Regions from separate parts of the Tissierella pigra genome, predicted to be linked through region 1. Evidence: riboswitches for the same ligand, from Rfam matches in the RefSeq annotation. Region 1 holds a riboswitch; each other region holds the start of a gene.
The links. A riboswitch is a leader RNA that binds a small molecule or an ion and turns the genes downstream of it on or off. The one in region 1 is predicted to bind S-adenosylmethionine.
Positions count from the first base shown of each region.

Region 2: it holds a riboswitch for S-adenosylmethionine, as region 1 does, so the genes downstream of both, KQI41_RS00870 (homoserine O-succinyltransferase) here and KQI41_RS12630 (homocysteine synthase) in region 1, are expected to answer to the same signal.
Region 3: it holds a riboswitch for S-adenosylmethionine, as region 1 does, so the genes downstream of both, metK (methionine adenosyltransferase) here and KQI41_RS12630 (homocysteine synthase) in region 1, are expected to answer to the same signal.

Region 1 is NZ_JAHLPJ010000001.1:2,567,180-2,577,486, reverse strand. Features, by position in the region: gene KQI41_RS12640 (methyl-accepting chemotaxis protein) at 1-494, opposite strand, end outside; gene KQI41_RS12635 (D-cysteine desulfhydrase family protein) at 783-1,766, shown strand; SAM riboswitch class I at 1,856-1,955, shown strand; SAM riboswitch class I at 2,036-2,149, shown strand; gene KQI41_RS12630 (homocysteine synthase) at 2,286-3,575, shown strand; gene KQI41_RS12625 (methylenetetrahydrofolate reductase) at 3,674-4,558, shown strand; gene KQI41_RS12620 (methionine synthase) at 4,634-5,311, shown strand; gene KQI41_RS12615 (homocysteine S-methyltransferase family protein) at 5,292-7,673, shown strand; gene KQI41_RS12610 (N-acetylmuramoyl-L-alanine amidase) at 7,855-8,625, shown strand; gene KQI41_RS12605 (phosphate ABC transporter substrate-binding protein) at 9,038-9,940, shown strand; gene pstC (phosphate ABC transporter permease subunit PstC) at 9,981-10,307, shown strand, end outside.
Region 2 is NZ_JAHLPJ010000001.1:183,993-194,299, reverse strand. Features, by position in the region: gene KQI41_RS00910 (dihydrofolate reductase) at 35-538, opposite strand; gene KQI41_RS00905 (metal ABC transporter permease) at 573-1,694, opposite strand; gene KQI41_RS00900 (metal ABC transporter permease) at 1,695-2,813, opposite strand; gene KQI41_RS00895 (metal ABC transporter ATP-binding protein) at 2,832-3,566, opposite strand; gene KQI41_RS00890 (metal ABC transporter solute-binding protein, Zn/Mn family) at 3,595-4,521, opposite strand; gene KQI41_RS00885 (metal-dependent transcriptional regulator) at 4,525-4,926, opposite strand; gene KQI41_RS00880 (aspartate kinase) at 5,064-6,254, opposite strand; gene KQI41_RS00875 (homoserine dehydrogenase) at 6,270-7,499, opposite strand; gene KQI41_RS00870 (homoserine O-succinyltransferase) at 7,516-8,388, opposite strand; SAM riboswitch class I at 8,521-8,628, opposite strand; gene KQI41_RS00865 (RtcB family protein) at 8,842-10,056, opposite strand; gene KQI41_RS00860 (acyl-CoA thioester hydrolase/BAAT C-terminal domain-containing protein) at 10,090-10,307, opposite strand, start outside.
Region 3 is NZ_JAHLPJ010000001.1:3,173,644-3,183,950, reverse strand. Features, by position in the region: gene KQI41_RS15640 (phosphodiester glycosidase family protein) at 1-2,110, opposite strand, end outside; tRNA gene KQI41_RS15635 (tRNA-Pro) at 2,287-2,363, opposite strand; gene KQI41_RS15630 (methyl-accepting chemotaxis protein) at 2,617-4,734, opposite strand; gene KQI41_RS15625 (COG2426 family protein) at 4,905-5,375, shown strand; SAM riboswitch class I at 5,433-5,536, shown strand; gene metK (methionine adenosyltransferase) at 5,904-7,076, shown strand; gene recD2 (SF1B family DNA helicase RecD2) at 7,231-9,453, shown strand; gene KQI41_RS15610 (ComF family protein) at 9,455-10,102, shown strand; gene KQI41_RS15605 (MerR family transcriptional regulator) at 10,099-10,307, shown strand, end outside.

The DNA of each region.
Region 1 (10,307 bases):
ATTTTTTCACTCATAATTCCAGTATCTTCTATAACATTATCCTTTAAAGCCTGTACTTCTTTAAGTAAGTCCATACTATGATTGTTTTTACTAGCTAATAATTCAGAGTCAGCTGATAAACTCTCCAAAGTTTTTGAAGTATTTATAACAGACTCATTTACTTGATTCATACTTGCAGTTGTTTCTTCTACCATGGCTAAATTGGATTCACTTAAAGTGGACATTTCATGTGCAAAATCCGTTAATTGATTTGAAATATGTTTCATCCCTACATCGAAACTACTTAATGCAGTAAGTATATGAAGTATTTCTTTAGTTGACTCAGACATTTTATTTTCATTATCTAATAATTTTTGAAAGTATTCAAATACTTGAATATGTATAGGATATTTAACATTTGGTTTTTCTACCAATATTCCGTTTAGGGAATCTTCTACATATTTAACTATACATGATGCTTCATCACATGGGGGTTTTGAAAATCTTTTAAACAAGAAAATCACCTCTTAAATTAGTTATAAGGGAAATATTCAATATTAGAATCTTATATAAAATAAATTATAATACTAAATATTTGTTGTTGAAAATTATTACATTAATAATATATAACTTAAAGCTAAAAAAGTCCATGCTTTTTATTGATATAAATTGGATTCATAATTTTATTTAATAGAAATGTGTTAATGATTCCTAGATAAGGTTTTGTTTGAAAGGATTAGTACCTTCTGATACTATAATATTGTAAAGATTTTTAATTTAAACTATATATTGGAGGGGTGTTTATGAGATTACCAGAAAAATTCAACTTTGCAAATTTACCAACAAAAATCGAAAAGCTAAGTCGACTAAGTGAAGAATTAGGTAAAGAAATCTATATAAAGAGAGATGACCAAACAGGAGGTGAAATATCAGGAAATAAAATTAGAAAATTGGAGTATGCTGTTAGAGAAGCCATAGATAATGGTTGTAATTATCTAATTACCTGTGGTGGCATACAATCAAATCATGCTAGAGCTACAGCGGCAGTAGCTAGAAAACTAGGTATGGAAGTATATCTTGTACTGAGGGGTAATCAGGATTCAGAACTGGAAGGAAACTATTTTTTAGATAAAATATTGGGAGCAAAGATAAAATTAGTTGCTCCAGAAGAATTTAATTCTCATATAGAAAACATTATGGAAAATATAAAAAAGGAACTAGAAAAAGAAGGATATAAGCCATATATAATTCCCATGGGAGCTTCCAATGGAGTAGGATCTCTAGGCTACTGTGCAGCAGTGGAAGAAATATTGTCCCAAGAAAAAGAATTAGGTATAAAATTTGATGCCATTGTTAGTACTGTTGGTTCAGGTGGTACTTATGCAGGATTATACTATGGAAACTATATAAAAGATAATAATGCAGTAGTTTATGGAATAAATATCTGTGATGATGCAGAATACTTCAAAAACATAGTATTAAAATTATTTAAAGGAATCTCCATATATACAGGAGAGGAAATTCATGTAGACAAAAAAGATATAGATATTTTAGATGGATATATTGGAAGTGGATATGCTCTAAGTAATGAAAATGAAATAGAATTTATTCATAAATTAGCAAAATTAGAAGGTTTAATTTTAGATCCTGTATATACTGGAAAGGCTATGTATGGCCTAGTAGAGGAAATAAAAAAGGGAACATTTGATAATCATAAGAATATATTATTTATCCACACTGGAGGTATATTTGGATGGAATAGTGTTGCAAGAAGTATGGTGAAATAATATTAAAATATAAAAATATCAAGAAATAAAGAAAATAACTGTTGACATATATTTATATATCTAATATAATTAGTTTAATTTAAAATTAAGACTTATCAAGAGTGGTGGAGGGAAAGGCCCTATGAAACCCAGCAACCAGTATTAAATACAATGGTGCTAAATCCTACGGCATTGGCTGAGAGATAAGATTACGATAATTTTACCTCTTTTTAGCTAAAGAGGTTTTTTTATTGCAGATAAGTATAATTTTAAAAATCAACAATTAAATATTCTTATCAAGAGAGGTGGAGGGAAAGGCCCTAAGAAACCTCGGCAACCTTCAGATCAGTCTGAAAAGGTGCCAAATCCTACCCAAAGTGTAAGTTACTATGGGAAGATGAGAAGATAATGTTTATATAGAATATAAATGTAACCTCTTTTCATCTAATATAAAAAATTAGGAAAGGAGGTTTTTTTATATAGAAGCTTTATTTATTATTATGCAACAAATAAATTTAAAACAATAAAGGGGAGATTATAATGAGTGAAATAAAATATAAATTTGATACATTACAAGTACATGCAGGACAAGAAATCGATAAGACAACTAATTCTAGAGCTGTTCCCATATATCAGACTACATCTTATGTATTTAATAGTGTTGAACATGGAGCAAATCTCTTTTCTCTAAAGGAAGAAGGAAATATTTATACAAGAATGAGCAATCCAACCACAGATGTTTTTGAAAAAAGAGTGGCAGCATTAGAAGGAGGAGTTGGAGCATTGGCTGTTAGTTCTGGAGCAGCTGCAATTACTTATGCAATCTTAAACATTGCTGGTGCTGGAGATGAAATAGTATCTGCAAGTACTCTCTATGGAGGCACTTATGCTTTGTTTTCTACAACATTACCTAAATATGGAGTAAATACAGTATTCGTAGACTCAGATGAAGTAGAAAACTTTAGAAATGCTATAAATGAAAAGACTAAGGCAATTTTCATAGAAAGTATAGGTAATCCTGGAATAAATATAATTGATATTGAGGCTGTAGCTAAGATTGCACATGAAAATAATATACCTTTAATTATCGATAATACATTTGGTACACCATATCTTATAAGGCCCATAGAATTTGGAGCAGATATTGTAGTTCATTCTGCAACTAAATTCATTGGAGGACATGGTACTTCAATAGGAGGAATAATAGTAGATTCTGGTAAATTTAATTGGTTAGATAATCCTAAGTTTAAAGATTTTAATACACCTGATCCAAGCTATAATGGTCTAGTATATGCCAAAGATATAGGACCAGAGGCTTATATAGTAAAAGCTAGAGTACAACTTTTAAGAGATACTGGAGCAGCAATAAGTCCTTTTAATTCTTTTTTATTTCTACAAGGTCTTGAAACCTTATCATTGAGAGTTGAAAGACATGTATATAATGCAAAGAGAATAGCTGAATATTTAAACAATCATCCTTTAGTTTCTTGGGTAAACTATCCTAGTTTAGATGGAAATAAGTATAATAATCTTGCTAAAAAATATTTTCCCAAAGGAGTAGGCTCTATATTTACATTTGGAATAAAGGGTGGGATTGAAGAAGGAAAAAAATTTATAGAATCATTAGGAATATTTTCAAATCTTGCCAATGTGGCAGACACTAAATCTCTTGTTATTCATCCAGCTAGTACTACACATTCACAATTAAACGAAAAAGAAATGTTAAAAGCAGGTGTTACTCCAGATTTAATAAGATTATCAATAGGTATAGAAGATATAGATGATTTAATAGAAGATATTGCTCAAGCCCTTGAAAAGACTATAAATTAGAAGAACAAATTATATGTAAATTGCTGTAATCTAAAGAGATTAAGCAATTTACATATATAATGTATAATTAAATATTCTAAAGATATATAGGAGGTAATATGAAAATAAAACAATTATTTAAAGATAAAAAATTAGTTTTTTCTTTTGAGATATTTCCCCCAAAGCCTGATTATCCAGTGGAAACTATATATGATACCATAGAAGAACTAAGTGTGTTAAATCCAGACTATATAAGTGTTACATACGGGGCAGGCGGAAGTGTTAATAATAATAGAACTTGTCAGTTATCACATTTTATTAAAAGTAGATATGGAATTGAATCCTTAGCTCATTTAACTTGTATAGGTTCAAGTAAAGAGTATATAGATTCCATAATTCGAGAACTAAGAGATAAAGATATATATAATATATTAGCCCTTAGAGGCGATATTGGTAACATAGGAATAGGAGAGTTTAATAATTCTCAAGAACTTATACAATATATAAAAGAAAGTGGAAATTTAGGAATAGCTGCTGCTTGTTATCCAGAAGGACATATAGAGAGTAAAAAGGACGTTGATAAAGACATTAGGGTGCTAAAATTAAAGGAAGAAGCTGGGGCTGATTATTTTATTTCGCAACTTTTCTTTGATAATTCATACTTTTATGATTTTCTAGATAAAGCAAAACAAAAAGGAATTAAGGGTCCAATACAAGCAGGTGTTATGCCAGTAATAAATAAAAAGCAAATTGAAAGAGTAGTTTCATTATGTGGTGCTAAACTTCCAAATAAATTTCTTAGGATTATGAACAAATATGAATATGATAAACTTGCACTAAGAGATGCTGGAATAGCTTTTGCTCTAGAACAAATAGTTGATTTAGCTTCTTTTGGAGTAGATGGAATACATCTATATACTATGAATAATCCTTATATAGCCAAAAATATATCTAAGAATATAGAATTTATATTAAGTTCAATCAATAGAAAAAGTGTAATTTAATATAAGATACTTAAAGGCTAATAGATAATATACTAATTAAGTTTTTAAATTTATAATGTAAAGAGGTCATTTATTATGATTGATACTTTAAAGAATAAAGCTGAAATTCTAAGATATTTAGGACATGGAAATCAAGAAATAGATAGTATAACAGATAGACTAATAGATGAGTCTATATATGAAATAAATTGTTTAAAGAAAGAAAAAAGTATTTATAATTTTTTTCATATACAAAGATGGAATGGAGAAATTAGATTAGATAATAGTAATCTAAGATTAAGAGGAAATGATATAAAAAAACATTTAAATAAGTCTGAAATTTGTATATTGATGGCTGTGACTTTAGGTCATGATGTGGATACTAGAATAAGATATTATGAAAAGATAGATATGACCAAGGCTTTAATATTGGATACTTGTGCTACTGTTGCTATTGAAGAGGTATGTGATAGATTATGTAAAGAAATATCTAATGTTCTTGTTAAAGATAATAGAAAATTAACATTAAGATATAGTCCAGGTTATGGAGATTTGCCAATAGAAATTCAAAAAGAATTTTTAGGAGTATTAGGGGCTGAAAAAGTAATAGGATTAACGGCTTCAACTAATAGTATATTAATACCTAGAAAATCAGTTACGGCAATAGCTGGAGTAATAAGCACAGATATAGAAGTTGAAGAAAATAGTTGTTTAAATTGTAATAAATATAGCATATGTAATTTTAGTAAGGGAGATGCTAGCTGTGGGAGTTAGAGATTATTTAGAGGAAGGAATTATAGTATTTGATGGGGCTATGGGTACTATTTTACAAGATAAAGGATTAAAGATAGGAGAGATACCAGAGAAATTAAATATTGAATCACCTGAAATAATAGTTGAAACACATAAGAAATATATAGAATCAGGTTCAAAAATTATAACTACCAATACCTTCGGAGCTAACGAATTGAAACTTAAAAATAGCGGATATACTGTTGAGGAAATAATCCATGGGGCAGTTAAAAATGTAAAAAAAGCCATTGGAACAAAGAATGTATATATAGCTTTAGATATAGGACCTATTGGAGAACTATTAGAACCTATGGGAACATTGAAATTTGAAGAGGCTTATAATATTTTTAAGAATCAAATTATTCAAGGTGTAAAAAACGGAGTAGACTTAATATTAATAGAAACTATGACAGATCTATATGAAGCAAAGGCTGCCATATTAGCTGCTAAAGAAAATTCAAATTTGCCAGTATTTTGTACGATGAGCTTTGAAAAAGATAAAAGAACATTTACAGGATGTAGTATTTTGTCTATGGTTATGGTGTTACAAGGATTAGGCGTAGATGCTTTAGGAGTTAATTGTTCATTAGGTCCTAAAGAATTAGAACCTATAGTAGAGGAAATATTAAAGATTTCTAAAGTGCCAGTTATGGTTCAAGCGAATGCAGGATTACCATCTATAGTTAATGGAAAGACAATTTTTAATATTTCTCCAGAAGAATTTGCTTTATATGGAAGAAGGTTTGTAGAAAAGGGTGTACGAATAATAGGCGGATGTTGTGGAACAACAGATAAGCATATAAAGAGTTTGGTCAATGGATTAGACAATGTTTTAGTAAAAGAAATAAAATATTGTCCCATAAACTGTATATGTACTCCTACAAATTCAGTGATAATTAATGGAGTAAAGGTAATAGGTGAAAGAATAAACCCAACAGGGAAAAAAGCTTTTAAAGATGCTTTAGTTAAAGGGAATATAGATTATATATTAAAAGAAGCCATAGTTCAAGTGGAATCGGGTTCAGATATTTTAGATGTAAATGTAGGATTGCCAGAAATAGATGAAGAGGAAACTATGGTTAAAGTTATTAAAGAAATACAGGGGGTATTGAATATTCCTCTTCAAATTGATTCCACTAATCCTAAAGTCATTGAAAAAGGATTGAGAATATATAATGGAAAAGCAATAGTGAATTCAGTAAATGGTGAAGATAAAAGTCTAGATAGCATCCTTCCCATAGTAAAAAAATATGGTGCTTCTGTAATAGGTCTTACATTAGATGAAAGAGGAATTCCACCAACTGCACTTGAAAGATTTAAAATTGCAGAAAAAATTGTAAAAAGAGCAAAGGAATATAATATATCTGAGGAGGATATTTATATAGATTGTTTAACATTAACTGCTGCAGCACAGCAAGAAGGAGTTAAAGAAACATTAAAAGCTATTGAGATGGTAAAGGGCAGGTTGAAGGTAAAAACTGTATTAGGTGTATCTAACGTATCTTTTGGACTTCCAAACCGTGAATTACTAAATAAGACATTTTTGGCAGCCAGTATATATGCAGGTTTGGATTTAGCCATAATAAATCCAATGAATAAAGAAATGATGGATACTATAATATCATCCAGAGTACTGTGGGATGAAGATAAGGGAGCAAAAGAATATATTAATTCCTTTGAAAGTATAGAAGACAAAAGTAATTCAAAAGACACTCAGGATATTAAAGAGGATTTATTTAATATAATTTTGAAGGGAATAAAAGAGGAAGCTAAAGATGCAACTAGAAGGTTACTTACTTATAAAGAGCCTTTAAATATAGTTAATGAATATATAATTCCTGCACTAGATTTAATTGGAGAAAGATATGAAAATGGAGATATATTTCTTCCCCAATTAATACGTTCAGCAGAAACTGTAAAGAATTCTTTTGAAATCATAAAAGAAGATTTAAGTATAGATTCAAAAGAACAAATTTCCAAAGGGAAGATAATATTGGCTACTGTAAAAGGAGATATTCATGATATTGGCAAAAACATAGTGAAGGTTTTATTGGAAAATTATAATTATGAAATTATAGATTTGGGAAAAGATGTACCTAAGGAAAAGATAGTGAAAGAAGCAATAAAAAATGATGTTAAATTAATAGGGCTAAGTGCTTTAATGACTACAACGGTTAAAAATATGGAAGATACTATTAAGGACTTGAAGGAGGAAAACCCAGAGTTTGTAGTTATGGTAGGAGGAGCTGTATTAAATCATGACTATGCCAATATGATAAACGCAGATTTCTATGCTAAAGATGCAAGGGAGGCCGTGAATATAGCGAGAAAAGTATTAGGATAAAATTAAAGATATAATAAAAAATGATTTAATAATAAAAAGGAGCTTTTATAAGCTTCTTTTTTTATGTGATTTTTAAATTACCATAGTAACATTTCATTATAGAATCTATTTATATATTGAAAGGTGAAAAAGTCGACTAAAGTAATCTTTAAAAAACAAAAAATAATAGGAGGTTTTATTTATGGCAAAAGTATTTTTAGATGCAGGGCATGGAGGACATGATCCAGGGGCATTAGGTAATGGATTGAGAGAAAAGGATATAGCATTATCAGTAACATTAAAGATAGGTAATATCTTAAAAAATCATGGAGTAAATGTAGGGTATTCTAGGACTACAGATGTATTCTTAGAATTAGCAGATAGGGCTACAAAAGCAAATAGTTTTGGTGCAAATGTATTTGTATCAGTTCATTGTAATTCTTTCACTGATTCATCAGCAAAAGGAGTTGAGACTTATAGTTATCCAGAAAGTACAACAGGTGCTAACTTATCAAAATCTATACAAAATAATATAATATCAAGTGGTGTATATACAGCAAATAGAGGAACAAAGACAGCAAACTTTGCAGTTCTAAGACTAACTAATATGCCAGCAGCTTTAGTAGAGTTAGGGTTTATATCTAATGCACAGGATGCTAATATATTAAAAAATAGACAAGATGAATTAGCAGTAGCAGTATCTAAGGGAATATTAAATTATCTTGGAATCCCATATAAAGATGGTGGTTCTGGTTCAACCCTTTATAGAGTACAGGTAGGAGCATTCTCAGTAAGAGCAAATGCTGATAATCTTGCCAATGAACTTAAAGGAAAAGGATATAGCCCAATAGTAGTTACAGTAGGAGGATTATATAAAGTACAAGTAGGGGCATTTAGTGTTAGAGCCAATGCAGAGGCTTTAGTAAAAGAACTTAAATCTAAGGGATATGAGGCAATGATAGTAACAGCCTAATGAAAACAAAGGCTAGGGAAAACCAAGGCACTGAAAAAGTTTTAGTAGAATAGAACAAAAGGCATAACTCCTACAACTATAGTTGTAGGAGTTATGCCTTTTGTTGTAAAACATAGAATATACTAATTAATGAAGGTAATTGTAATACTAAAAGAACAAATGAAAATGCTTTTAAATACAAAAAGATAAATGAAATAATTTGATTTTTCATTTGTTTATGATGAATTGGTATGTTTGAATGGAATAATTTTGCAAGAAGTATGGTAAACCAGTAAGATTATAATGTTAGGGTGTTATCAAATTTATCTATAGTGGTAGGTTATTCCATAGATAGAATTAATTGGACAATACTCTTCTTGGGATATAAACTTTATTAAGGTAATTATTAATATAACAATTATGGGAGGGTATTATGAAGAAGAAAATTGCGTTTTTATTGATTACGATACTGCTATTTGTATCTTTAGTTGGATGTGGAGATAGTGGAGTTAGTTCAACAGTAGAAGATAATAAATTTAAAGCACAAATGACCTTTAACGGTTCATCTACTTTAGCACCTGTAATATCAGCTATAGCAACAGAGTTTATTGAGTCAAATACTACATGGAACAATGTAGATTCTAGTTTTCCAGAAGAAAATATATCTATATATGTATCAGCAGGTGGGTCAGGTGCTGGAGCTAAATCAGTAATAGAAGGAACTAGTGATTTTGGTATGTTAGCTAGAGAAGTAAAAGGTGAAGAAAAAGAAAAGATAGGAGATATAAAGGAATTTGTCTTAGGTATAGATGCTTTAACAATTTCCATAAATCCAGAAAATCCATTAGTGAAACTAAAGGACAGTTTAAGTACTGAAGAAATAATGAAAATATTCTCAGGAGAATATAAGTATTGGAATGATTTAGATGAAAGCCTTGAGCATAAAGAAATTGTAGTCGTTATTAGAGATTTAGGTGGCGGAGCACATGAAGTATTTCAAAAAAGCATAATGGGAGATGTACAAGTAAGAGAAGATGCAATTCAATCTCCATCAATGGGTGCTTTAGTTACAAAAATTATTGAAAATAAAGACGCTATTGGTTATGCTTCATATGGTATGGTAAATCAAAATCAAGGGAAACTTATACCTTTGAAAGTAGATGGAATAGAACCAACAGAAGAAAATATAGTTAATGGATCATATAAGGTATCAAGACCTCTTATTGCAATAAAAAAAGGGGAGTTAACACAAGAACAGCAAGCATTTATGAACTTCGTTTTATCAGATGAAGGGTCACAAATGATTGAGAATATGGGGTTTGTACCAGCAAATTAGAATTAGGGGCTATAAAGCCCCTATTTTTTGAGGTGGTTAGGTGAAAAAAATAGAAAATAGTATTTTTAAAGGAATAGTAAGATTTCTAACTTTATTTTCTGTATTAATACTCTCTTTTATTATAGTTTTTATCTTAAAGGAAAGTATTGTATTTTTTAAAGAAGTATATATAATTAAATTTATTTTTGGAAGGAAATGGAATCCATTAGGATCTGCTGACAAATTGGCTATATTCCCTATAATATTAGGTACTATATATGTATCAGTTATAGGAATTATTATAGCATTACCTATTGGTATAGGGAATGCTATTGTTTTATCTAGTTATACAGATGGAAAGGTCAAAAGGGTAATTAGAAGTATAGTA
Region 2 (10,307 bases), 2.4 Mb from region 1:
TAGAGCCTAAACAAACTTGTTCCGCTGGGAATATTTATTTAACTCTAATATAGTCTACATATTTATATTCTAAGTCATCTTGTCTATCTATTTCTGATTCTTTTACTATTTTCCAATCATCTAATAAGTCTAAATTTGGTATGAAAGTATCTGCTCCTTCAAAAGAGTTAAATATTTTAGTTATATACGCTTTATTGCAATAGGAAATGGTTTGTTTAACAATTTCCCCTCCCCCTATTATGAAATTCTCCATGTCATTATTAGGGTTTAATTCCTCTAGCAATGGAAATAAGTCTTCTAAAGAATTAATCACAGTTGCACCTTCAGCTTTATAGTTCTTATCTCTAGTTATTACAATATTTATCCTATTAGGCAATGACTTTTTATCTGGTAAAGACTCAAATGTTTTTCTTCCCATTATAATAATATTTCCCTCTGTAAGTCGTCGAAATCGCTTTAAGTCTTCTGATATTTTATATAGCATATCTCCGTCATATCCAATGTTCCAATTATTATCTACTGCAAAAATTAAAATCATATAGCCTCCTGCAAATTTATTATATAGTTTTATTTTAGAATCCAGATACTATTTCCTCATAGCTTTTTATAGCATATTCTCTACCTGATTCAGTTAGTTTTATTATATCATCTTTTATATAGATTTTCTCCTTATCTTTAAGTTCTTTTATTATTAATTTCATAAATTTCTCATTCCATTGTAGATGCTCCTTAATGGTATAAATCCCACTCTCTAAAGCCTCCTCCTCTTTACCTTCATGGTTATATATATGAAACATTAAAGATTTTCCTGCAAATTCTATTTTTTGTCGTTTTCTTCGACTAACAATAGTTAATAATCCTCTGCTAGGTGAAAATATAAAGACCAACAAGAATACTACTCCTGTCATAACTGCCATAGAGCCTGCTATGGAAACATCTAAAAAGGAAGCCAATTGGTATCCTAAAATTCCATTTAATCCACCAATCAATCCACTTAAAATAATCATACTTTTTAGATTATCTGTAATTAGATATGCTGTAACTGGAGAACCTATCATAAAAGCAATTACTAGAATAGATCCTACAGATTCAAAAGCTCCAACAGCAGTTATTGAGACTATGGTCATCAAACTATAATGTATCAAAGCAGGTGAAAATCCTAAAACAGTTGCTAATGCAGGATCGAATGTTGCTATTTTAAGCTCTTTAAAGAATATTATTACAAATAAAAGATTTATTATTAAAATACCTCCCATGGAATAAATTGCCTTCGCCCCTATATCTATTCCAAATACCTTCATACGGTTGAAAGGTGCAAAGGCAAGCTCTCCTAATAACACAGAGTCTGTATCTAAATGAACCGAACTAGCATACTTAGATATAATTACTATGGCTATACTAAAAAGCAAAGGAAATACTATTCCTATTGCCGAATCTTCAGATACTAGTTTAGTATTATTTAACATCTCTGTTAAAAATACAGTAATAACTCCCATTAAAGCAGCTCCTACTATTAGAAAAGGAGAGGTTAAACTATTTACCATAAAAAATCCAATTACTATTCCTAATAAAATCGTATGGGTTATAGCATCTGACATCATAGACATTTTTCTAAGAACTAAAAATACACCTGGGAGGGAGCACGCTACTGCCACTATAACTGCTATGATTTGAATTTCCATTTGTGGTGACATCTATAACTCCTCCTTTTTAAAATAATTTTCCACATATTCTAATCCCTTTTCAGTAATTGCCCATTTATTGAAGTAATCCTTCTTAGCAAGACCTCTACTTCCTAAGGATTCTAGTTTCTTTGTAAGTTCTTTTGCTGATTTTACAGTCATAGATTTATCTGGTTTTATTATAGAGATATTGTGACTATGATTCAAATCTTCATGATTCATAGCTAAACGATAGAGATTCACTAGAACCTGGTCTTCATTTATGGTCCTTTCCTTCTTTCTATTTCTAAAATATTTCCATATCAAACCTCTATTAGGTGCAAAACATAAACTAAAAATTACTATTATACTTATAACGATTACTATCATTGGACCAGTAGGTAATTTTGAAACTAAAGAGCTTAATATAGTACCAATAACTCCTGATACAGCTCCAAATAGAGCCGATAAAACTACCATAACAGATAATTTATCTGTCCACTGCCTAGCAGCTACAGCTGGGGCTGTAAGCATGGCACTCATTAAGATAACTCCTACAGTTTGCAAGCCTATAATAATAGCTGTTACTATCATAATAAAAAGTAATGTAGTTATTTTTTTGGTAGAAAAGCCAAGACTTTCAGCAAAATCGCTATCAAATGAGACTATTTTAAATTCTTTCCAGAATATGACAATCAAAGTTATTAAAACCACTCCCAATATACCCATTATTTGTATATCTCTCTTTAATAGAGTAGATGCCTGACCAAAGATGAAATTTTCTAAACCTGCTTGATTTGCATTTGGTATTTTTTGAATATAAGTTAAAAGAACAATGCCACCTCCAAAGAATACCGATAGTATCAATGCCAAGGCACTATCAAATTTAATTCTTGAATACTTCACTATGGAAAGAATAATAAATGTAGATAGTAATCCTGAAATCAAAGCTCCTAAAAGAAGTATCTCTGTTCTTTTACTTTGAGTCATTAAAAATGCCAATGCAATTCCTGGTAAGGCAGAGTGAGAAACCGCATCTCCCAATAAACTTTCCTTCCTTATAACAGCAAAGCTTCCCAAAACCCCTGATATTATCCCCAGAAGTGCAGAGCCTAGGGATACAATCTGTAAAGTATAATCTGTTAATATCATATCTAACAACTTTCTCACCTACCTCTTTAAAATTTGCCCTGTACTTCTATAAGTCTTTCTTAGATTTTCATCTGTAAATACTTCACTAACAGGTCCACTGGCTATAATCTGAGTATTTAATAATACCACCCAATCAAAATACTCTTCCACAGTTTGAAGATCATGGTGAACAACTATTATGGTCTTTCCCCTTTCCTTCAATTCCTTTAAAATGGATATTATAGCCTTTTCAGTCTTAGCATCTACACCTTTAAATGGCTCATCCATAAAGTATATATCTGCATCTTGAACCAATGCCCTTGCAAGAAATACTCTCTGCTGCTGTCCTCCAGATAGCTGTGATATTTGTCTATCTGCAAATTCTATCATATTTACCTTTTCTAAGGCTTCTCTTGCCTTTTTCTTATCTTCTTCCTTAGGTCGTTTTATCCATCCTATTTCCCCATATCTCCCCATAAGAACTACATCTAAAACATTTGTAGGAAAGTCCCAGTCTACAGATTCAGACTGGGGTACATATCCTATATGTTTTCTTTGGGACTTATAAGATGCCCCATTAAATAATACATTTCCTGATACTGGCTTTATTAAATCCAACATAGCCTTTATTAAGGTTGACTTTCCTGCTCCGTTAGGTCCTACTACTGCCATTAAAATGGATTTTGGTATATTAAGATCAACGTCCCATAAAACGGGCTTTGCTTCATAGGCAACTGTCATATCTTCGACCTCTATTATATAATCAAGATTCATATTTCATTCCTCCTTGCCAATTATTCAATTATTTTAAGGCATCAATAATTGTATCTATATTTGCCTTAAATGTTCCTATATAGGTTTCATCATCAGTTCCTGCATCACCTGTAGAATCAGAATATAGTTCTCCTCCTATTTCCACTTCAAATCCCTGAGCCTTAACAGCTTCTTGCAATGCTTCAATACTCTTTCGTGGCACTGATGACTCAACAAATATTGCCTTAATCTTTCGTTCCACAATAAACTTTGCCAATTCACGAACATCAGATGTCCCTGCTTCTGAAGCAGTACTTATGCCTTGTAGCCCCTTAACTTCAAACCCATAAGCATTCCCAAAATAATTAAAAGCATCATGGGCAGTTATAAGAACTCTATTTTCCTCGGGAATTTCAGCTATTCTTTTGTTAATATATTCTTCAAGCTTATTAAGCTCTCCTAAGTATTTCTCTAAATTACTCTCAAAATCCTTTGTATGTTCTTCATCTAGTTCTTTAAGTCCTTCTGCCACAGTTTTTGCTGCTTCCTTCCAAAGCTTTACATCAAACCAAATATGAGGGTCGAAGCTTCCAGGACTTGAAACAAAATCAATAAAATTTGATTCATCTATATCTTGTGTCACTGCTAAAACTACTTTCTCACCAGCTTCTATATTTTCAAATATCTCTCCCATTTTTCCCTCTAAATGAAGACCATTATAAACTACCATATCTGCATTTTGCATTAGCTTCACATCTCCTGCACTGGCTTTATATAAATGAGGGTCAACTCCTGGTCCCATTAACCCTTGAACATTTACATATTCTCCTCCAATGGATTTTACAAGGTCTGCTACTAAAGTAGTAGTGGCTACCACCTTATATCCAGTATCATTCTCCTTACTTGGATTTCCACATCCTGTCACAACAGCAGTTAATATGGATACAACCATTATTAAAATCAATATTTTTTTCATTACTTATTCCTCCCTTATTATTTTTGACCCATGGGGACATACCTTGGGATAATTTAAATATTCATCCAATTTTTCTTCCAGCTTTTTATTAGTTACATGCTCTAGTTTTTCTGCTTCATCATGTACTTCCTCAGAATTATATCCTAGTTTCTCCACAAGAAAAACCTCCCATAAAAGATGTCTCCTTCTGATTTTCTTAGCTTCTGTCACTCCGTATTCTGTAAGCTTTATACCTTGATATACTGTATATTCAACATAGCCATCCTGTAATAGTTTTTTTATCATCTCTGATACAGAGGGAGGTGATATATTAAGGGCTGTGGCTATATTCTTATTACTAACTTGCTCCTTGTCACCACCAAGCTCGTATATTGTCTTTAGATAATCTTCTTTGCTTATATTCATATTCTTCCTCCATGGTTATATTATGTTAGGCATGCCTAACTTATGTATATAATACCCTTTCTTTTAGAGTTAACACAAAATATTTAGAATAAAAAAGATAATCTCTGTTTAATACAGAAATCATCTTCTTATTTATTTTATAAATTAAAAGCTTGGGCTATTCTGCTGACTAATGCTTTTATATCTCCACCTTCAAAATAATAGGATAAGCTTAGTTCAGATGTACAGAATTTCTTATATTTCATACCAAATTCTTTTACTATATCGAATATCTCTGATGTGACTTTAGCTTGATTTATTCTCCCAGTACCTACTATGGATATTCTAGTAGTATGGTTTGTTTCCACATCTATAAATCTATCTACATTGTTTACTATATCCTTCTTTATGGAGGGAAATAATTTCATATACTCTTTAGAACATATAAAGGATATATTTATATGTTCATCTATTAAATTGTTTTCTGTCATCCCAATATCTAAATTATATCCTCCTAATATTCTAAATACATTAGATAATTCCTCTATTTTATTTGGAATATTTTTTATCCTTACCTCTACTTGATTATCATCTACCAACAATGATAATATTTTCAATTCTTCCATGCTTTCCCCTCCTATCTTCGTTCCCAACTGTTCTTTGAAGCTATTTCCAACATATATTGGTACTTCATACCTCTTTCCCAAGGCTAAAGCTCTTTTATCAACTACCTTAGCACCTAATCTAGCCATTTCCAGGGCAATATCATAATTTATTTCTGATATCTTACAAGACTCTTTATATAACTTAGGATCAATGGAATATATTCCATCTACATCTGTATATATTTCACAAGGACAGTTAAATTTAGCAGCTAAAGCTACAGCTGTAGTATCAGAACCCCCTCTTCCCAAAGTTGTAATATCTCCTTTTTCATTAACTCCCTGAAACCCTGCTACAATTACTATATTTCCTTCTTCCAAATATTTCTCTATTACATTTTTTTCAATATCTTCTATACTTGCCCTAGTATAATTTCCTTTAGTATTTATTCCAGCTTGTGTTCCTGTTAAAGAAACAGCCTTATGACCCAAAGTATTTAATGCCATGGATAATAAGGATATTGTACGCTGTTCTCCTATGGATAACAATACATCTAATTCTCTTTCCATAGGCTCTGAAGATATTTTTTTTGCTAATTCAAGCAATCCATCTGTATCTTTTCCCATAGCTGAAACTACAACTATAATATTTTTAGTACTTTTCTTTCTTTCAATTATTTTTTTAGCAATTTGAATGATTTTATCAGTAGTTTCTACTGAACTCCCTCCATATTTTTGAATAATCATGAAATCACACCCTTTTTACACTTCTAATCTTGCAGTGAAATAATCTTTCTTGTCTATCTTGAACAACTCTGCCATTCTTTCTAATTTTTCTTTTGATATGGATTTAGTTGTAAATATAATACTCTCTTGCTTTTCGAGCATATTCTCTATAATCCCATTATCCTTAATATATTTTTCTATTTTATCCCCAATATTTTCTTTAGTATCAATTCTCATATAATATTTTCCTTTATATAATCCGTTCATATTATCTAAATTCACATTCATTCCTAAATTTACTTTTGGATAAGTATTGGTTGTAATATCTATTAAATCACTTAAGACCGCATTAGCTGTAGGAAATCTCCCAGCACCTTCCCCAAAAAACCTTAATTCTCCGACCATATTTCCTATAAAAGAGACTAAATTTTTAGCATTATCAACTTTACCTAAATAAGAATCTTGACTCAAAATAACTGGCTCAACAGAAGCATAATATCTATTATGATTTAAAACTGCTGTACCTAATAGCTTAATTGTGCAATTCATATTTTTTATATTTCTTATATCTTTAAAACTTATACTATTGATTCCATAACATGAGATATTATCTTCATTTATCCTGTCTTTAAATGCAATAGTAGATAAAATTCTAAGTTTTCTTCTAGTATCATAGCCTTCAATATCATCAGTAGGGTCTGCTTCTGCATAACCTAAGTTTTGACTTATCTCTAGGGCTTCTGTGAAACTTAAATCATCTGTTACCATCTTTGTCAGTATATAATTTGAAGTTCCATTTAAAATTCCTTTTATTTGTTGTATTTCATTTATATTTATTTGCTCCTGTAATGGTTTTATAATTGGAATTCCTCCACCTACACTAGCTTCATATAGAAAAAACTTGTTATTTTTCCTTGCTAAATCCGTTAACTCCTCTAAATGTTTTGCTACTACAGCTTTATTTGCTGTGATTACATTCTTCCCTCTACTTAATGCTTCCTTTATATATTCATAGGGCTTATCTAAACCACCCATAACTTCAATAATTACATCAATACTATTATCTTCCATTATTTCATGAACATCTGTAGTAAGCTTTCCTCTATTTATTTCTACATCTCTTATTTTCTCTATGTCCTTTACCAGTATCTTAGATATATTAATTTCCTTTTTTATAAGTTTCTCTAAATAGTCCTTTCTTTCTTCTAATATCTGTACAATGCCTACTCCTACTGTTCCCAATCCTAATAATCCAATATTTAACATTGCTACTCCCCTTTCCTTATACTAAATAATATCTTATCCAATTATTTATTAATCTCTGTGAATGATTCCTCCATGTATTTTTAGGTATTACAGAAAAATCATCATCGGGAAAATAATTTTTAGGCAAATTAGGTACTAATCCTTTATTTCTATCTCTCTTATATTCATTTTTCAAAGTATCTGTATTATATTCTGGATGTCCTGTAATATATATTGCCTTTCCTTCCCTTTCAGCTAATATATGTATTCCCACATCATTAGATTTAGATAAAACCTCTAATTCTTTTATATCTCTTATATCCTCCTCTCTAATTTCAAAGTATCTAGAATGTGGGGTGATTATTTCTTGTTCAAGTCCTTTAAATAACGGAGAATTTCTTCCTATGATTTCATGACTAAATATTCCTACTACCTTTTTATCAATGATATGTTTAGGTATTTTATAGTTATAATACAGTCCTGCTACTGCTGCCCAACATAGGTATATAGTGGACTTGACATATTTATTAGAATAATCCATTATAATCTTTAACTCATTCCAATAAGATATATCACCAAAATCCACAAATTCTAGGGGAGCACCTGTTATTATCATGCCATCATAATTTGTATTTTTTATTTGCTCTAATGTTTTATAAGCTATTTCTAAGTAATTCAAACTTGTATTTTTAGGTTTATGTGATTTTACATATAGAAAATCTACTTGTATATCTACAAAACTATTTCCCAATAATTTCAATAGTTGATATTCAGTATCCAATTTATTTGGCATTAAATTTAATATCAATACTTTCAGCGAGTCCTGAAAGTCTCCTTGAAAATTAATGTCTATATTATCCTTTCTTAATAGATCTATTGCTGAAATATTTTCATTGATTACTAGACCCATCTATTACATCCACCTATATATAATCTGTCATTTAAACATTTGATTTCCTTTTTCATCCTTTATTCCTCCTTTTATAATTGAAAAATCCCTTCTAAAATAAGAAGGGATTTTTATATAAAAATATAATTCCGCTTCTTATCTCTCAGCTTTCGCCGCAGGAATTAGCACATTTTTTAAGCCATAGCTTAAAACTGTTGCTGGGTTTCATTGGGCCAGTCCCTCCACCTCTCTAGATAAGAAAATATTAAATTGTAATTAAAAAAACCTTCCTAGCCAATGCTAAGAAGGTAGATTCACGAATCTATATTATCGGCATTAGCAGAACCACCTTGTTAAATAACAGGTTGGTGTAGGGTCATGGAGCTAATTCTCTACCCTAACTCTTGATAAGTAAAGCTATTAAGTTATTAATCATATTAACATAGAGGTGTAAATATGTCAACAATATTTTCCCTATGCCTTAAAATTATATATTGGTTTTATTATATCTACAATCTCAACAGTTTCACCAATATTATTGAGAATTTCCTCAATTGGTTTATATGCAAAAGGAGATTCATCTAAGGTATATTCATTTACTGATGTGGAATATATCCCTTCCATACTTTTTTTAAAATCATCTAAATTGACAGATTCCTTGGCAACGTTTCTGCTCATAAGCCTTCCTGCACCATGAGGTGCTGAATAGTTCCACTCTGGGTTTCCCTTTCCTATGGCGATTATAGAGCCATCTCTCATATTTATAGGGATTAAGACCTTCTCTCCCTCATAAGCTGATATAGCACCTTTTCTAATAATATTATCTTTAAAATTAATATAGTTATGAATGGTTTCAAAGTAGGTAAACTCATGTAATCCTTTTTCAAATAGAGATTGTAAAATAATATCTGCCATCATCTCTCGATTTAAACTTGCATATTCTTGACAAATCTTCATATCATGTAAATATTTTTCTCTATATTCTCCAGTTAAATAACATAGTGCTTTTGGGTAGCTAGGCTGAAGATTATCATATTCCTTTTTCAGTTCTTCAAGCACCTTCTTTATTTCTTTTCTTTTACCTTCTGCTTTATATCCAGTAATTATTTCATCTCTTTTAATAAAATAATCTTCTTTTCCACTACATAAGTCTATGGCCAGTCTTTGATATATTTCTGCAACTTGCTTTCCTAGATTTCTGCTGCCTGAATGGATTACTAAGTATTTGCTGTTCTTACTATCTACTGCAATTTCAATGAAGTGATTGCCCCCTCCTAATGTTCCTATGCTTCTTTCAATTCTTTTAGTATCTTTCAAATCTCTAAAACAATATAAATTATTTAATTTATCAAACTTGAATCTTCTTTCATTATGAGTAGATTTTCCTGATGGGACTCTTTTGTGTATTATATCATCTAATTTAGGTAAATCTATATCTATATTTCCTAGTTCTACAGTAATCATACCACATCCTAAATCTACTCCAACAATATTAGGTATTACCTTATCACCCATACACGCTGTAAATCCAATTACACAACCCATACCTTGATGTACATCAGGCATTATTCTAACCTTAGAGTCCTTAATGAAATCTTGATTTAGTAATTCAATTATCTGCTCCTTTGCACCCTCTTCAAGATTATCAGTAAATACCTTTGCTATATTATATTTTCCTTGTAATTCCACAAAACCACCTCTTCTAAAAACATTTTTCTTTTCCTAATTATCGTGCCATATTTTAAGAGTTTCAAGAACTATCTTTTTACTATTTAGGTCTGCTTCAATATTAGCATCTAAATTTCCACCGTTAAACATATTATTCATTATTATCATTGGACTCCCAAAACTATGCCCTGCGTCCTTATTTTCATAGATCATAACTTCCTTCTTAGCATATTCTTCAATAACTTTAGACATATCTTTTGAATTCCAGACCT
Region 3 (10,307 bases), 610 kb from region 1:
AACTATCTGTTTCCACAGGATAAATTCGTTCTAAAATAATAGGGTATGAAATATTAGAAGGAATTGTAGCTTCTACAAATCTCCAGTCACTAAAATCTATATTCTTTGTAAAGTCTATAGTATGTTCTTTTCCTTTACTGTCCTTTAAAGTACCTCTTAGCCATGTACCACTACCATCGCCTTTAACCCAAATACCAAGTTTCTTTGGCACACCAGCTATAGTTAGTCCCTTTTTATCTCCTGTTCCGAAATTAATATAAGCAGCTCTAGTACCAGTTCCACCAGAGAAATCATATTTTAGAGATAGTGAAGATTTACCCTCTTTTACATCCTGACTTAAAGATACACTACCTTTTACTGCATCTGGGTATGGTGAGAAATGTATATTGTTAATACTTTCAAAGCTTTCAACAAGTTTACCAGAACTACCTACAGTTACTATAATATTTTTAACTCCGTCTCCTAACTTTGCAGTTAGAACTCCAGCTTGAGATTTGTCACCACTATGGAAGACCCCGTTATTTACAGTTCCAATATTGTTAATAGTTGTGAATTCAATGTCTTTAGGATATATTTTGGCTTGATAGCCATTTTTATCTTTACCATTAAAAACAGGCAAAGTTCTTTCACTATTTAAGTCCATATTGAAATTGGATAAATCAGTAGTTAAGTCTCTAACGGGACCTAATACCTTAACTTCTGTAGAAGCAGTTATACCATCATAATTGGCACTGATCTTAGCAACACCTTCTGAAAGAGCTTTAAAATTGTTGCCATCTATAGTTCCCTCTACACCTTCGTGAGTGAATATTAGTTTAGATTTATCTATTGCAACTGGATTATGATATTCATCATAGCCTTTTACTGTAAAGTCTCTTGAAGTATTTAAAAACATATTTGAATCATCAGTTGATACTTTAATATATGATAGTTCTCCTACTGGAGCATTGGAAAATACTCCAACTCCATTTACTACAAGTCTTTCAGTTCCTTCAGATGGTTTGTTTACTACAGTGGCTTTTTGCTCATCAATTGGCTTTATTGCCATAGTAGTTGAACCACCGCCATCTAGATTTAATCCATTATATGCCCCTAAGTCTCTTAGAATTGCACCAAACATTTCTTGGCTGACTCCTTTGAAGGATTTATCCCTTCCGTCTATAGTTACTAAAATAAGTTCTTTTCCGTCTTGACTAATTCCGATTCCAGTTCTAGGAGCATTTCCTTGAGAGTTAATATTTGTAAGGGACAATTCCCCATCTTTAAGTATAATACTTCCGCCACCTATGGCAAATTTGATTTCATCAGTACTTGGAGAAGTGGCTAATTTAAGATCTATAGGATCGCCTACGGCAAATTGATCTAATCCTTGCTTTCTTTCTTCTCCTCTTACAGCTAAAACATATCCGTTTTGAGGTATGTTAACTGCTTCTTTTCCAATTCTTACATCTGTTACTACATCATCTTCTACTACAACTTCTACTAAATCTGAATGAAATTTGTTTCCTATGGATTTAGTGCCCCAATTTTTATCTAAAAGCGTTAAAACCTCAAAGTTAGTAGTTACCTTATTTATTGCATTTATAACAACTTTCTTTCCACTAGATAAGTTAGTAGCCACCATGCTTCTATCTAAATAATCTATTTTAGCATTATTTAAAAAGTCTATGAAGAAGGTAGGAAGAGCATAGTCCTTTTCTATAGGAGAAGATATTATTGTACCATCATTAATTAAAGTTCCTAAAGAAGATGGTAGAGGAGCGTAATTGAAATAGTCTCCATTTATTCCAGCTACAGCATCATGTTTCTCCACTAGGGAACTAACTTTGTCTCTATTTGGAATGCCATTCGGATTAAATAGACCTTTTATTTCAGTATAAGGGTCTAGCAAATCTATTCTAAGTACATTTATATTCCACCATCCAGAAGTGGTAAAACGCATTATTTTTTCATAGACCACTCCAGAAGAAATATTATGTTTTTCTACATTCTCATATATAGAATATGGCATGTTTACAGTAATTTTAGCAGCAAGAGCTGGACCAGTTGAAGTAAATACAGTTGTAGCAGCTAAAATAGACACAAAAACCTTTTTAATATTTTTTTTCATTAAATCACCTCATTATAATTTACCTTTTTTTCCTAATCTGCCTAAGATTGCTTGTCCAAGTATTATTATATAGTTTAAATATATCAATTGGGTTACAATTATATTACAAGTTAGGAACAAATGACTATTGACAAAAAAATAAAAAAGAATTAAACTTTTGTTTAATTCTTTTTTTATGGTCGGGGTGAGAGGATTTGAACCCCCGGCCCCATGGTCCCAAACCACGTGCGCTACCAAACTGCGCTACACCCCGACATTTAATTGTTTGTTGTGTCTGTGTCACTCACTCGACTATTATAGTATACGATGGATTGGATAAAAATGCAATAGGTTAAATTAGTCTATATATAGCCAAAAATGGTGATATATAGATTGAAATTAAGATTATATAGATAAATTGAAGTATATCTATAAATATCTAGACATATCTTTAAAAATATGTGAATTTATAAAGGGATATTTAAAACAGGACAAAAAATCTTATGTTTTCTGTCCTGTCTTTAGAGTTAGTATTTAAGTTTTGATATGTCTCTATACATTTCTTCTGATAATTTTAGTAAATTCTTTGAGGCAAGTTCAATTTCTGACATGGCAGATATTTGTTCCTCAATAGATGCTGAAGTTTCCTGTGTTCCAGCAGCATTTTCTTCTGAAATTGCAGATAAACTTTCAATAATATTTATTATTTCTTCTTTTTTATTATTCATTTCATTACCAGAAGAATTTACATTTTCAATTGCTGCTCCAATTTTTTCAATAGCCTTTGCAATACCTTCAAATTTATCATTAGTAGTTTCTACACTTACTCTTTGCAGTTCTGTAGATTCTTTTACTTTTTCAACATTACCTACTGCATACTCTGTTTCTTTTGTTAGATCTTCTATTATATTTACTATTTCCTTAGTAAATTCATTGGAGTTCTCTGCTAATTTACGGATTTCATCTGCAACAACTGCAAAACCTCTTCCATGCTCACCAGCACGAGCTGCTTCTATGGCAGCATTAAGAGCCAAAAGATTTGTTTCCCTAGCTATGTTTTGAATCATATAACTGGCATTGTGGATTTTCTCAGTACTACGATTTGTATTTAAAATAATTTGATTTATCTCTTCTACAGAATCTTGATTCATTTTAGTTTTTTTTACTAATTCTTTAATTATTGCACTACCTTCATCCTTTAATGTTCTGACTTCATCTGTAGTTTTATTTAGTTCTTCAACATATTCTTGGTTTTTTTCTATAAGGTTTCCTAATACATTTATACTTACGGCACCTTTTTCTGTATCTCCTGCTTGGTCATATGCTCCTCGAGCTATTTCTTGCACGGTATTGGCAATTTCTTGGGATACCATAGTTGTTTGAGTACTGGTAGAAGCCAATTTTTCTGATGCAAGTTTTAAGTTATCAGATATATTATACATATCACTAAGAAGTTTTTTAATAAAGCTTTGTAAATTCCCTAGAGAATTAGAAATTTCTCCAAACTCATCTCTTTTACTAAGGAACTTATGAGATAGGATATTGGTAAAATCTCCAGATGCCATTAGATTTAAATGATTTTTTGCTATATTAAGACTATCTGAAATGGTTTTAGATATAAGAAACAATACGGTTCCCAAAATAATAAAGGAAATGGCACCTACAATTAAAACAATAATCATATTTCTATTAATTGCATCATTGGTATCTTTCATAGATAAAGCTATATTCAAAGCACCTGAAAACTTTCCGTTTATATTAGCAGGAACTACGAACTCATAGACTTCTTCTCCATTATCAAATATGGAGGAATAGCCTGTTCTTTCATTTATTGCCTCAATAATATTACTATCACTTATTTCTGTACCAATTTTATCACTATTACTATGAGCTATTATTTTATTACTAGGATCTATAAATCCAGCATAAACTATACTAGAATCTCTGGACAAATCATCTATAAGTTTTTGATATTGAAATTTTTCAGTTAATTCATGGACTTTATCGGCAGAAATAGCAACCTGAACAAATGCTCCGCCTTGTCCCTTTATTGCTCCAAATTTATAGTAAGAACCATTTTCAGATGCTGCGTCTTGTCTAATATCTTTTTCTATCATTTCGAGATCAGAACTTTGCATAAATTTAGCTAATGGATGATCAGAAGGTACAACCCATCCAATATCTCCACGAACTGTTGAGTATATCATTTCCATATTTTCATTATACCAATAGATATTATCTATAATAGAACTTTCTTTAATATTATCTAGGAGTTCATTATTTAAGTTATCTTGGTTTTTTATTACTGAATTTGCTGTAGCTCTCATGTTTTTTTCCAATACTTCAGTAATTGCCATAATAGAGCTTTCATTATCATTCATTCTACTTATTACTTGGTTTGCTAACTGAAAACCACTGGTTTTCTTTGCATTTAATATATTCCTCTTAAACAAATACGAGGTTCCACCTTCAATTACTAGTATTGTAATAAATAGAAATACTAAGGGAACTACAATTAACTTAAATTTAATGGTTTTGGGATTCTTACTTTTTTGATTTTCCTCACTAGGTTGAGATACTTTAAAGCTTGGCATTTTGGGTGTTAAATTTTCTTTTTTAAATTTTTTCATCTTTAGCTTTTTCACCTTATCATCTCCTATGTTATTTTGTAATTAAAGGTTTAACTAATATATACCGTATATTGATTATTTTACCATAAATAAAGCAAGTTTTTTACAAAAATTGCGATTATTCATTGTCAAAATTCAATCATTGAAGGTATAATATATTTATCGGAATGTTTGGAGGAATATTTATGTTAGAATTAATAGAAGAATTAAGGATAGAAATCATGGTAATTTTCTTTTCCATGTTACCTATAGTGGAAGTGAGAGGAGCTATACCTTTAGGTATATCACTAGGTCTAAGCCCAGTACATAGTGCAATTCTTGGTATAATAGGGAATATAATCATAGTTCCGTTTTTACTAAAGTTACTTTATCCTATTATGTCTTTCTTTGAAAAAACAGTGATTTTCTCAAAGACCATAGGGTGGATAAAAAGAAGATCTATGAAAAAATCAAGGACCATAAAAAAATATAGTCTTATAGGACTATTTATATTTGTTGCTGTACCAATACCTACTACAGGAGCATGGACAGGCTCTGTTATAGCATCTATGCTGAAGCTTGATTTTAAAAAGTCATTAATGGCTATATCTTTAGGAGTCGTATCATCAGGTCTTATAGTACTAACTATATCTTATGGTATAGTTTCAATATTTTAAATTGTTGACTAGGATTTTTTCCTATGATAAAATGTCATGTAGATAAAAAAATATAGTTCCTTATCAAGAGAGGTGGAGGGTATGGGCCCAATGAAACCCGGCAACCAGTATTTATATACAAGGTGCTAAGTCCCACAGAACTAAGTTCTGAAAGATGAGGTAAAGCAAACGCTAAGACCTTTTCTTTAAAAAAAGGTCTTTTTTTATGACCTAACCCAGTGAACGAACGTAGTGAGTGAGCTGTAGGTAGGTCAAACGCACCTACGCTGTCCGTTTTGTCTACAATTCGCTACGCTCATTGGACAAAAAGGCAATGAGAACCAAATCTATGCGAGGGTAGCGGGCAAATAGATTTGAGTTTCGAGACTGTGACAAATGACTTAACACAACGAACGCCAGTGAGTAAACAAATTGGTGTTTCGAGACTGCGACAACTGACCTAGTGTAATTCTAGGTCAAATATAACGACAAATTATATAAAATGACCTAATAGTAGGTGAATTTAAATTATAAAGAGGAGGAAAAGAAATGAAGAAATGGTTATTTACTTCTGAATCAGTAACAGAAGGGCATCCAGATAAAATATGTGATCAAATATCAGATTCTATACTTGATTCAATATTAGAAAAAGACCCTAATGCAAGGGTGGCATGTGAAACTACAGTGACTACAGGAATGGTATTAGTAGCAGGTGAAATAACTACAAAATGCTATGTAGATATTCCTAGAATTGCTCGTGACACTATAGAAAAAATAGGATATACTAGAGCAAAGTATGGATTTGATTCAGATACTTGTGCAGTACTTACTTCCATAAATGAGCAATCAGGAGATATTGCCATGGGAGTAGATAAATCTCTTGAACAAAAGACTAACTCAGAAGATATATTAGACCAAATAGGTGCTGGAGATCAGGGCATGATGTTTGGCTATGCTTGTAATGAAACTAAGGAACTAATGCCATTACCCATATCTTTAGCTCATAAACTGGCTAAAAGATTAGCAGATGTAAGAAAAGATGGCACTTTGGAATATCTAAGACCAGATGGAAAGACTCAAGTAACAGTAGAGTATCATAATGATAAACCAGTAAGAATAGAAAATGTAGTAGTATCCACTCAACATAGTCCAGATGTATCTTTAGATACCATAAGAGAAGACATAATAAAATATGTAGTAATGGAAATAATTCCTCATGAATTACTAGATGAGAATACAAAATATTATGTAAATCCAACAGGTAGATTTGTAACAGGTGGACCTATGGGAGATGCAGGATTGACTGGAAGAAAAATAATAGTAGATACCTATGGAGGATATGCAAGACACGGAGGGGGAGCTTTTTCAGGAAAAGATCCTACAAAAGTAGACCGTTCAGCTGCATATGCTGCAAGATATGTGGCGAAAAATATAGTAGCAGCAGGATTAGCAGATAAATGTGAAGTAGGTCTTTCCTACGCCATAGGAGTAGCTAGACCATTATCAATTTATGTGGATACATTTGGTACTGGTAAAGTAACTGATGGAGAAATAGAAGAATTAGTAAGAAAGCACTTTGATTTGAGACCAGCAGCAATTATAAAAGACTTAGACTTAAAAAGACCAATCTATAGTCAAATAGCGGCCTATGGACACTTTGGCAGAGAAGATTTAGATTTACCATGGGAGAAAATAGATAAAGTTGATTTATTGAGAGGATAACCCTCTCAATAAATCTCCAGTGAATAACTAAGAGTGAATAGTGAATAGTGTGTACGACCTGCGGTCTTTACCTAAATAGTTTCAAGTTTACTTGAAACTTCCATAACTATTCACTTTTAACTATTAAATATTAACTAATAAGGGAGGCGAGTATATGTTACTGGAAGGTGTCATTGAAGAAGTTAGATTCAGAAATGAATCCAACGGCTATACAGTTGCAAAACTTAATACATCTGATGGACCAATTATTATAGTAGGTAATACTCCCTTTATTAATTTAGAAGAAACTGTAAAGGTAGAAGGAGAATGGATATATCACCCTACTTATGGAGAACAACTTAGCTTTACAACTTTAGAGGTAGTAGTACCGTCTACCTTAAAGGGAATAGAAAACTATCTTTCCTCTGGACTTATACCTCATATTGGACCAAAGACGGCTAAAAGGATAGTGGAGAAGTTTGGCATGGATTCTTTGGAAATTATCCAATATAATCCAGAAAGACTAAAGGAAATTAGTGGAATAGGGGATAAGAAGCTTGAAGGAATAGTTGAAGCTTATAAAGAACAGAGAGAAGTAAGAGATATAATGGTATTTCTTCAGCAATATGGAATTACAGTAAACTATGGTATCAAAATATATAAAAAATATGGTAAAGACACCATAAATATAATAATGGAAAATCCCTATAAATTATCTGAAGATATATACGGTATAGGATTTAAAACAGCAGATAAAATTGCAGAAAAAATGGGTATAAATAAGGAATCTTTATATAGAATAGAGGCAGGACTAAAGTATGTTATAATGGAATGGGCAGGAAATGGACATTCCTATGTACCTAAAGAAGAATTAATCTTAAATACCAAAGAATTGCTGGAAACAGAAGAAAGTTTAGTAGAAGAAGGTATAAGAAATCTTGGACTGAAGGGAAGTATTCATATAATTAGAGATGGTGAAGATACTCTAATTTATTACACTCCTTTTCATATTGCAGAAAATAATGTAAGTAAAAAATTAGTAGAATTGTCTCAAGTAAAATTAGAAGAACTATCAGTAGATGTAGAAAAGGAAATAAAAAGAATAGAGGAAGAAGAAACTATTCTATTTGCTAAAAAACAAATTTTAGCCATAAAAGAATCCTTAGAAAATGGTCTTGTAGTAATTACAGGTGGACCAGGTACAGGAAAGACTACTACCATAAATGCCATAATAAAAATATCAGAGGACTTAGGACTTTCAGTTATATTGGCAGCTCCCACTGGAAGAGCAGCAAAGAGAATGACAGAAACTACAGGAAAAGAAGCAAAAACAATACATAGATTATTGGAATATTCCTTTATGGAAGAAGAAAGTATGGCCTTTGGAAAAGATGAAGACAATGCCATAGAAGGAGACTTAATTATCATAGATGAATCTTCCATGATAGATATACTGCTTATGAATTCTTTACTTAAAGCTATAAATCCAGGAACTAGAGTTGTTTTAGTAGGAGATATAGACCAGTTACCATCTGTAGGAGCAGGAAATGTATTAAAGGATATAATAGAATCAGGAGTAGTTAAAGTAGTAAGGTTAGATGAAATTTTCAGACAGTCAGAAGAAAGTATGATAATAGTCAATGCCCATAAAATAAATAAGGGAGAAAATCCAATTCTAAATCAAAAGGATAAAGATTTTTATTTTCTCACAAGAAATACTACTAAAGATATATTAGATACAGTAGTGGAACTCTGTGCTGATAGATTACCTAAATTCTATGGAGTAGATAGTGTAAAAGATATTCAAGTTCTTACTCCAATGAAAAAAGGAGATGTAGGTATAAATTCCTTAAACAAATATTTGCAATCTACCCTAAATCCAGAAAATGACCAAAAATCTGAAAAGGATATAGCTGGAGAACTTTTTAGAGTAGGGGACAAAGTGATGCAAATAAAAAACAATTATACTACTGAATGGAAGATAATGAAAAATGGTATAGAAATAGATACAGGTGAAGGTGTATTTAATGGAGACTTTGGATTTATCATAGATATAGATGAAGAGGATAGAACCATGAAAGTTTTATTTGATGATGAAAAAGAAGTAGAATATGAATTTAACCAATTAGATGAATTGAAACTAGCCTATGCAACAACAGTACATAAATCACAGGGTTCAGAGTTCCCCGTAGTTATAATGCCTATTACCTGGGGTCCTCCAATGCTTCTAACTAGAAATCTATTATATACTGCCATTACAAGGGCAAAAAAACTAGTAGTATTAGTAGGAGAAGAGAAATATTTATCTATGATGATAAAAAATAATAGAATAACAAAAAGATATTCGGCTTTAGATAGGAAAATGAGAAGTTATATTTCTATTTTTATGGAGGAATAGTATGTTATTTGTGAAAAATAATATTTGTCTTTTTTGCAAGGAGAATAATATTGACATAATTGGGTATCTATGTAAAGATTGTTATGAAAGATTAGAAATAGTCCATGGTGAATTAGAACTGGATTTTCCCTATATTAAGAAAACCTACTATTCCTTGGAGTACAATAGGTTCATTAGAGAAATTATAGGAGATTATAAATTTAATGGAAAAAATTATTTATATAAACCCCTTGGACAAATTATGGTGGAAACAATAACAAGAAAAAACATACATAAAGATATAGATATAATAATATATATACCAATTCATAGAAGAAAGGAAGCCATAAGAGGATATAATCAGGCTGAGCTATTGGGAAATTTCATAGGAAAAGAATTAAACATACCTGTGTCTAAAAATAATTTAGTCAAGATAAAATGGACTAAGGAACAATCTCACTTGACTAAAATCAATAGGGCTACAAATCTAAAGGATTCATTTAAAGTGAAGGATATTAATAAAATTAAAAATAAAAAAATACTTCTAGTAGACGATATTATAACTACAGGAGCAACTATGGGAGAATGTTCTAGATTACTTATAAATAGTGGTGTAAAGGAAGTCATAACCGTGGGCATAACTTCAAGTAAAAAAGGAGTGAAAATATGAATGTAAAAAATTGTAGTAGATGTGGAAGAATTTATAACTATGATGGATTTAGAGTGTGTCCTACCTGTAGAAGAGAAGATGAAGCAGATTTTCAAAAGGTAAAGGAGTATTTATATGACAATCCAGGAGCTGATGTTCAGGAAGTTAGTGAAGAAACAGAAGTAGATTCAAGGAAAATCATAGATTTTCTAAGGGCAGGAAGATT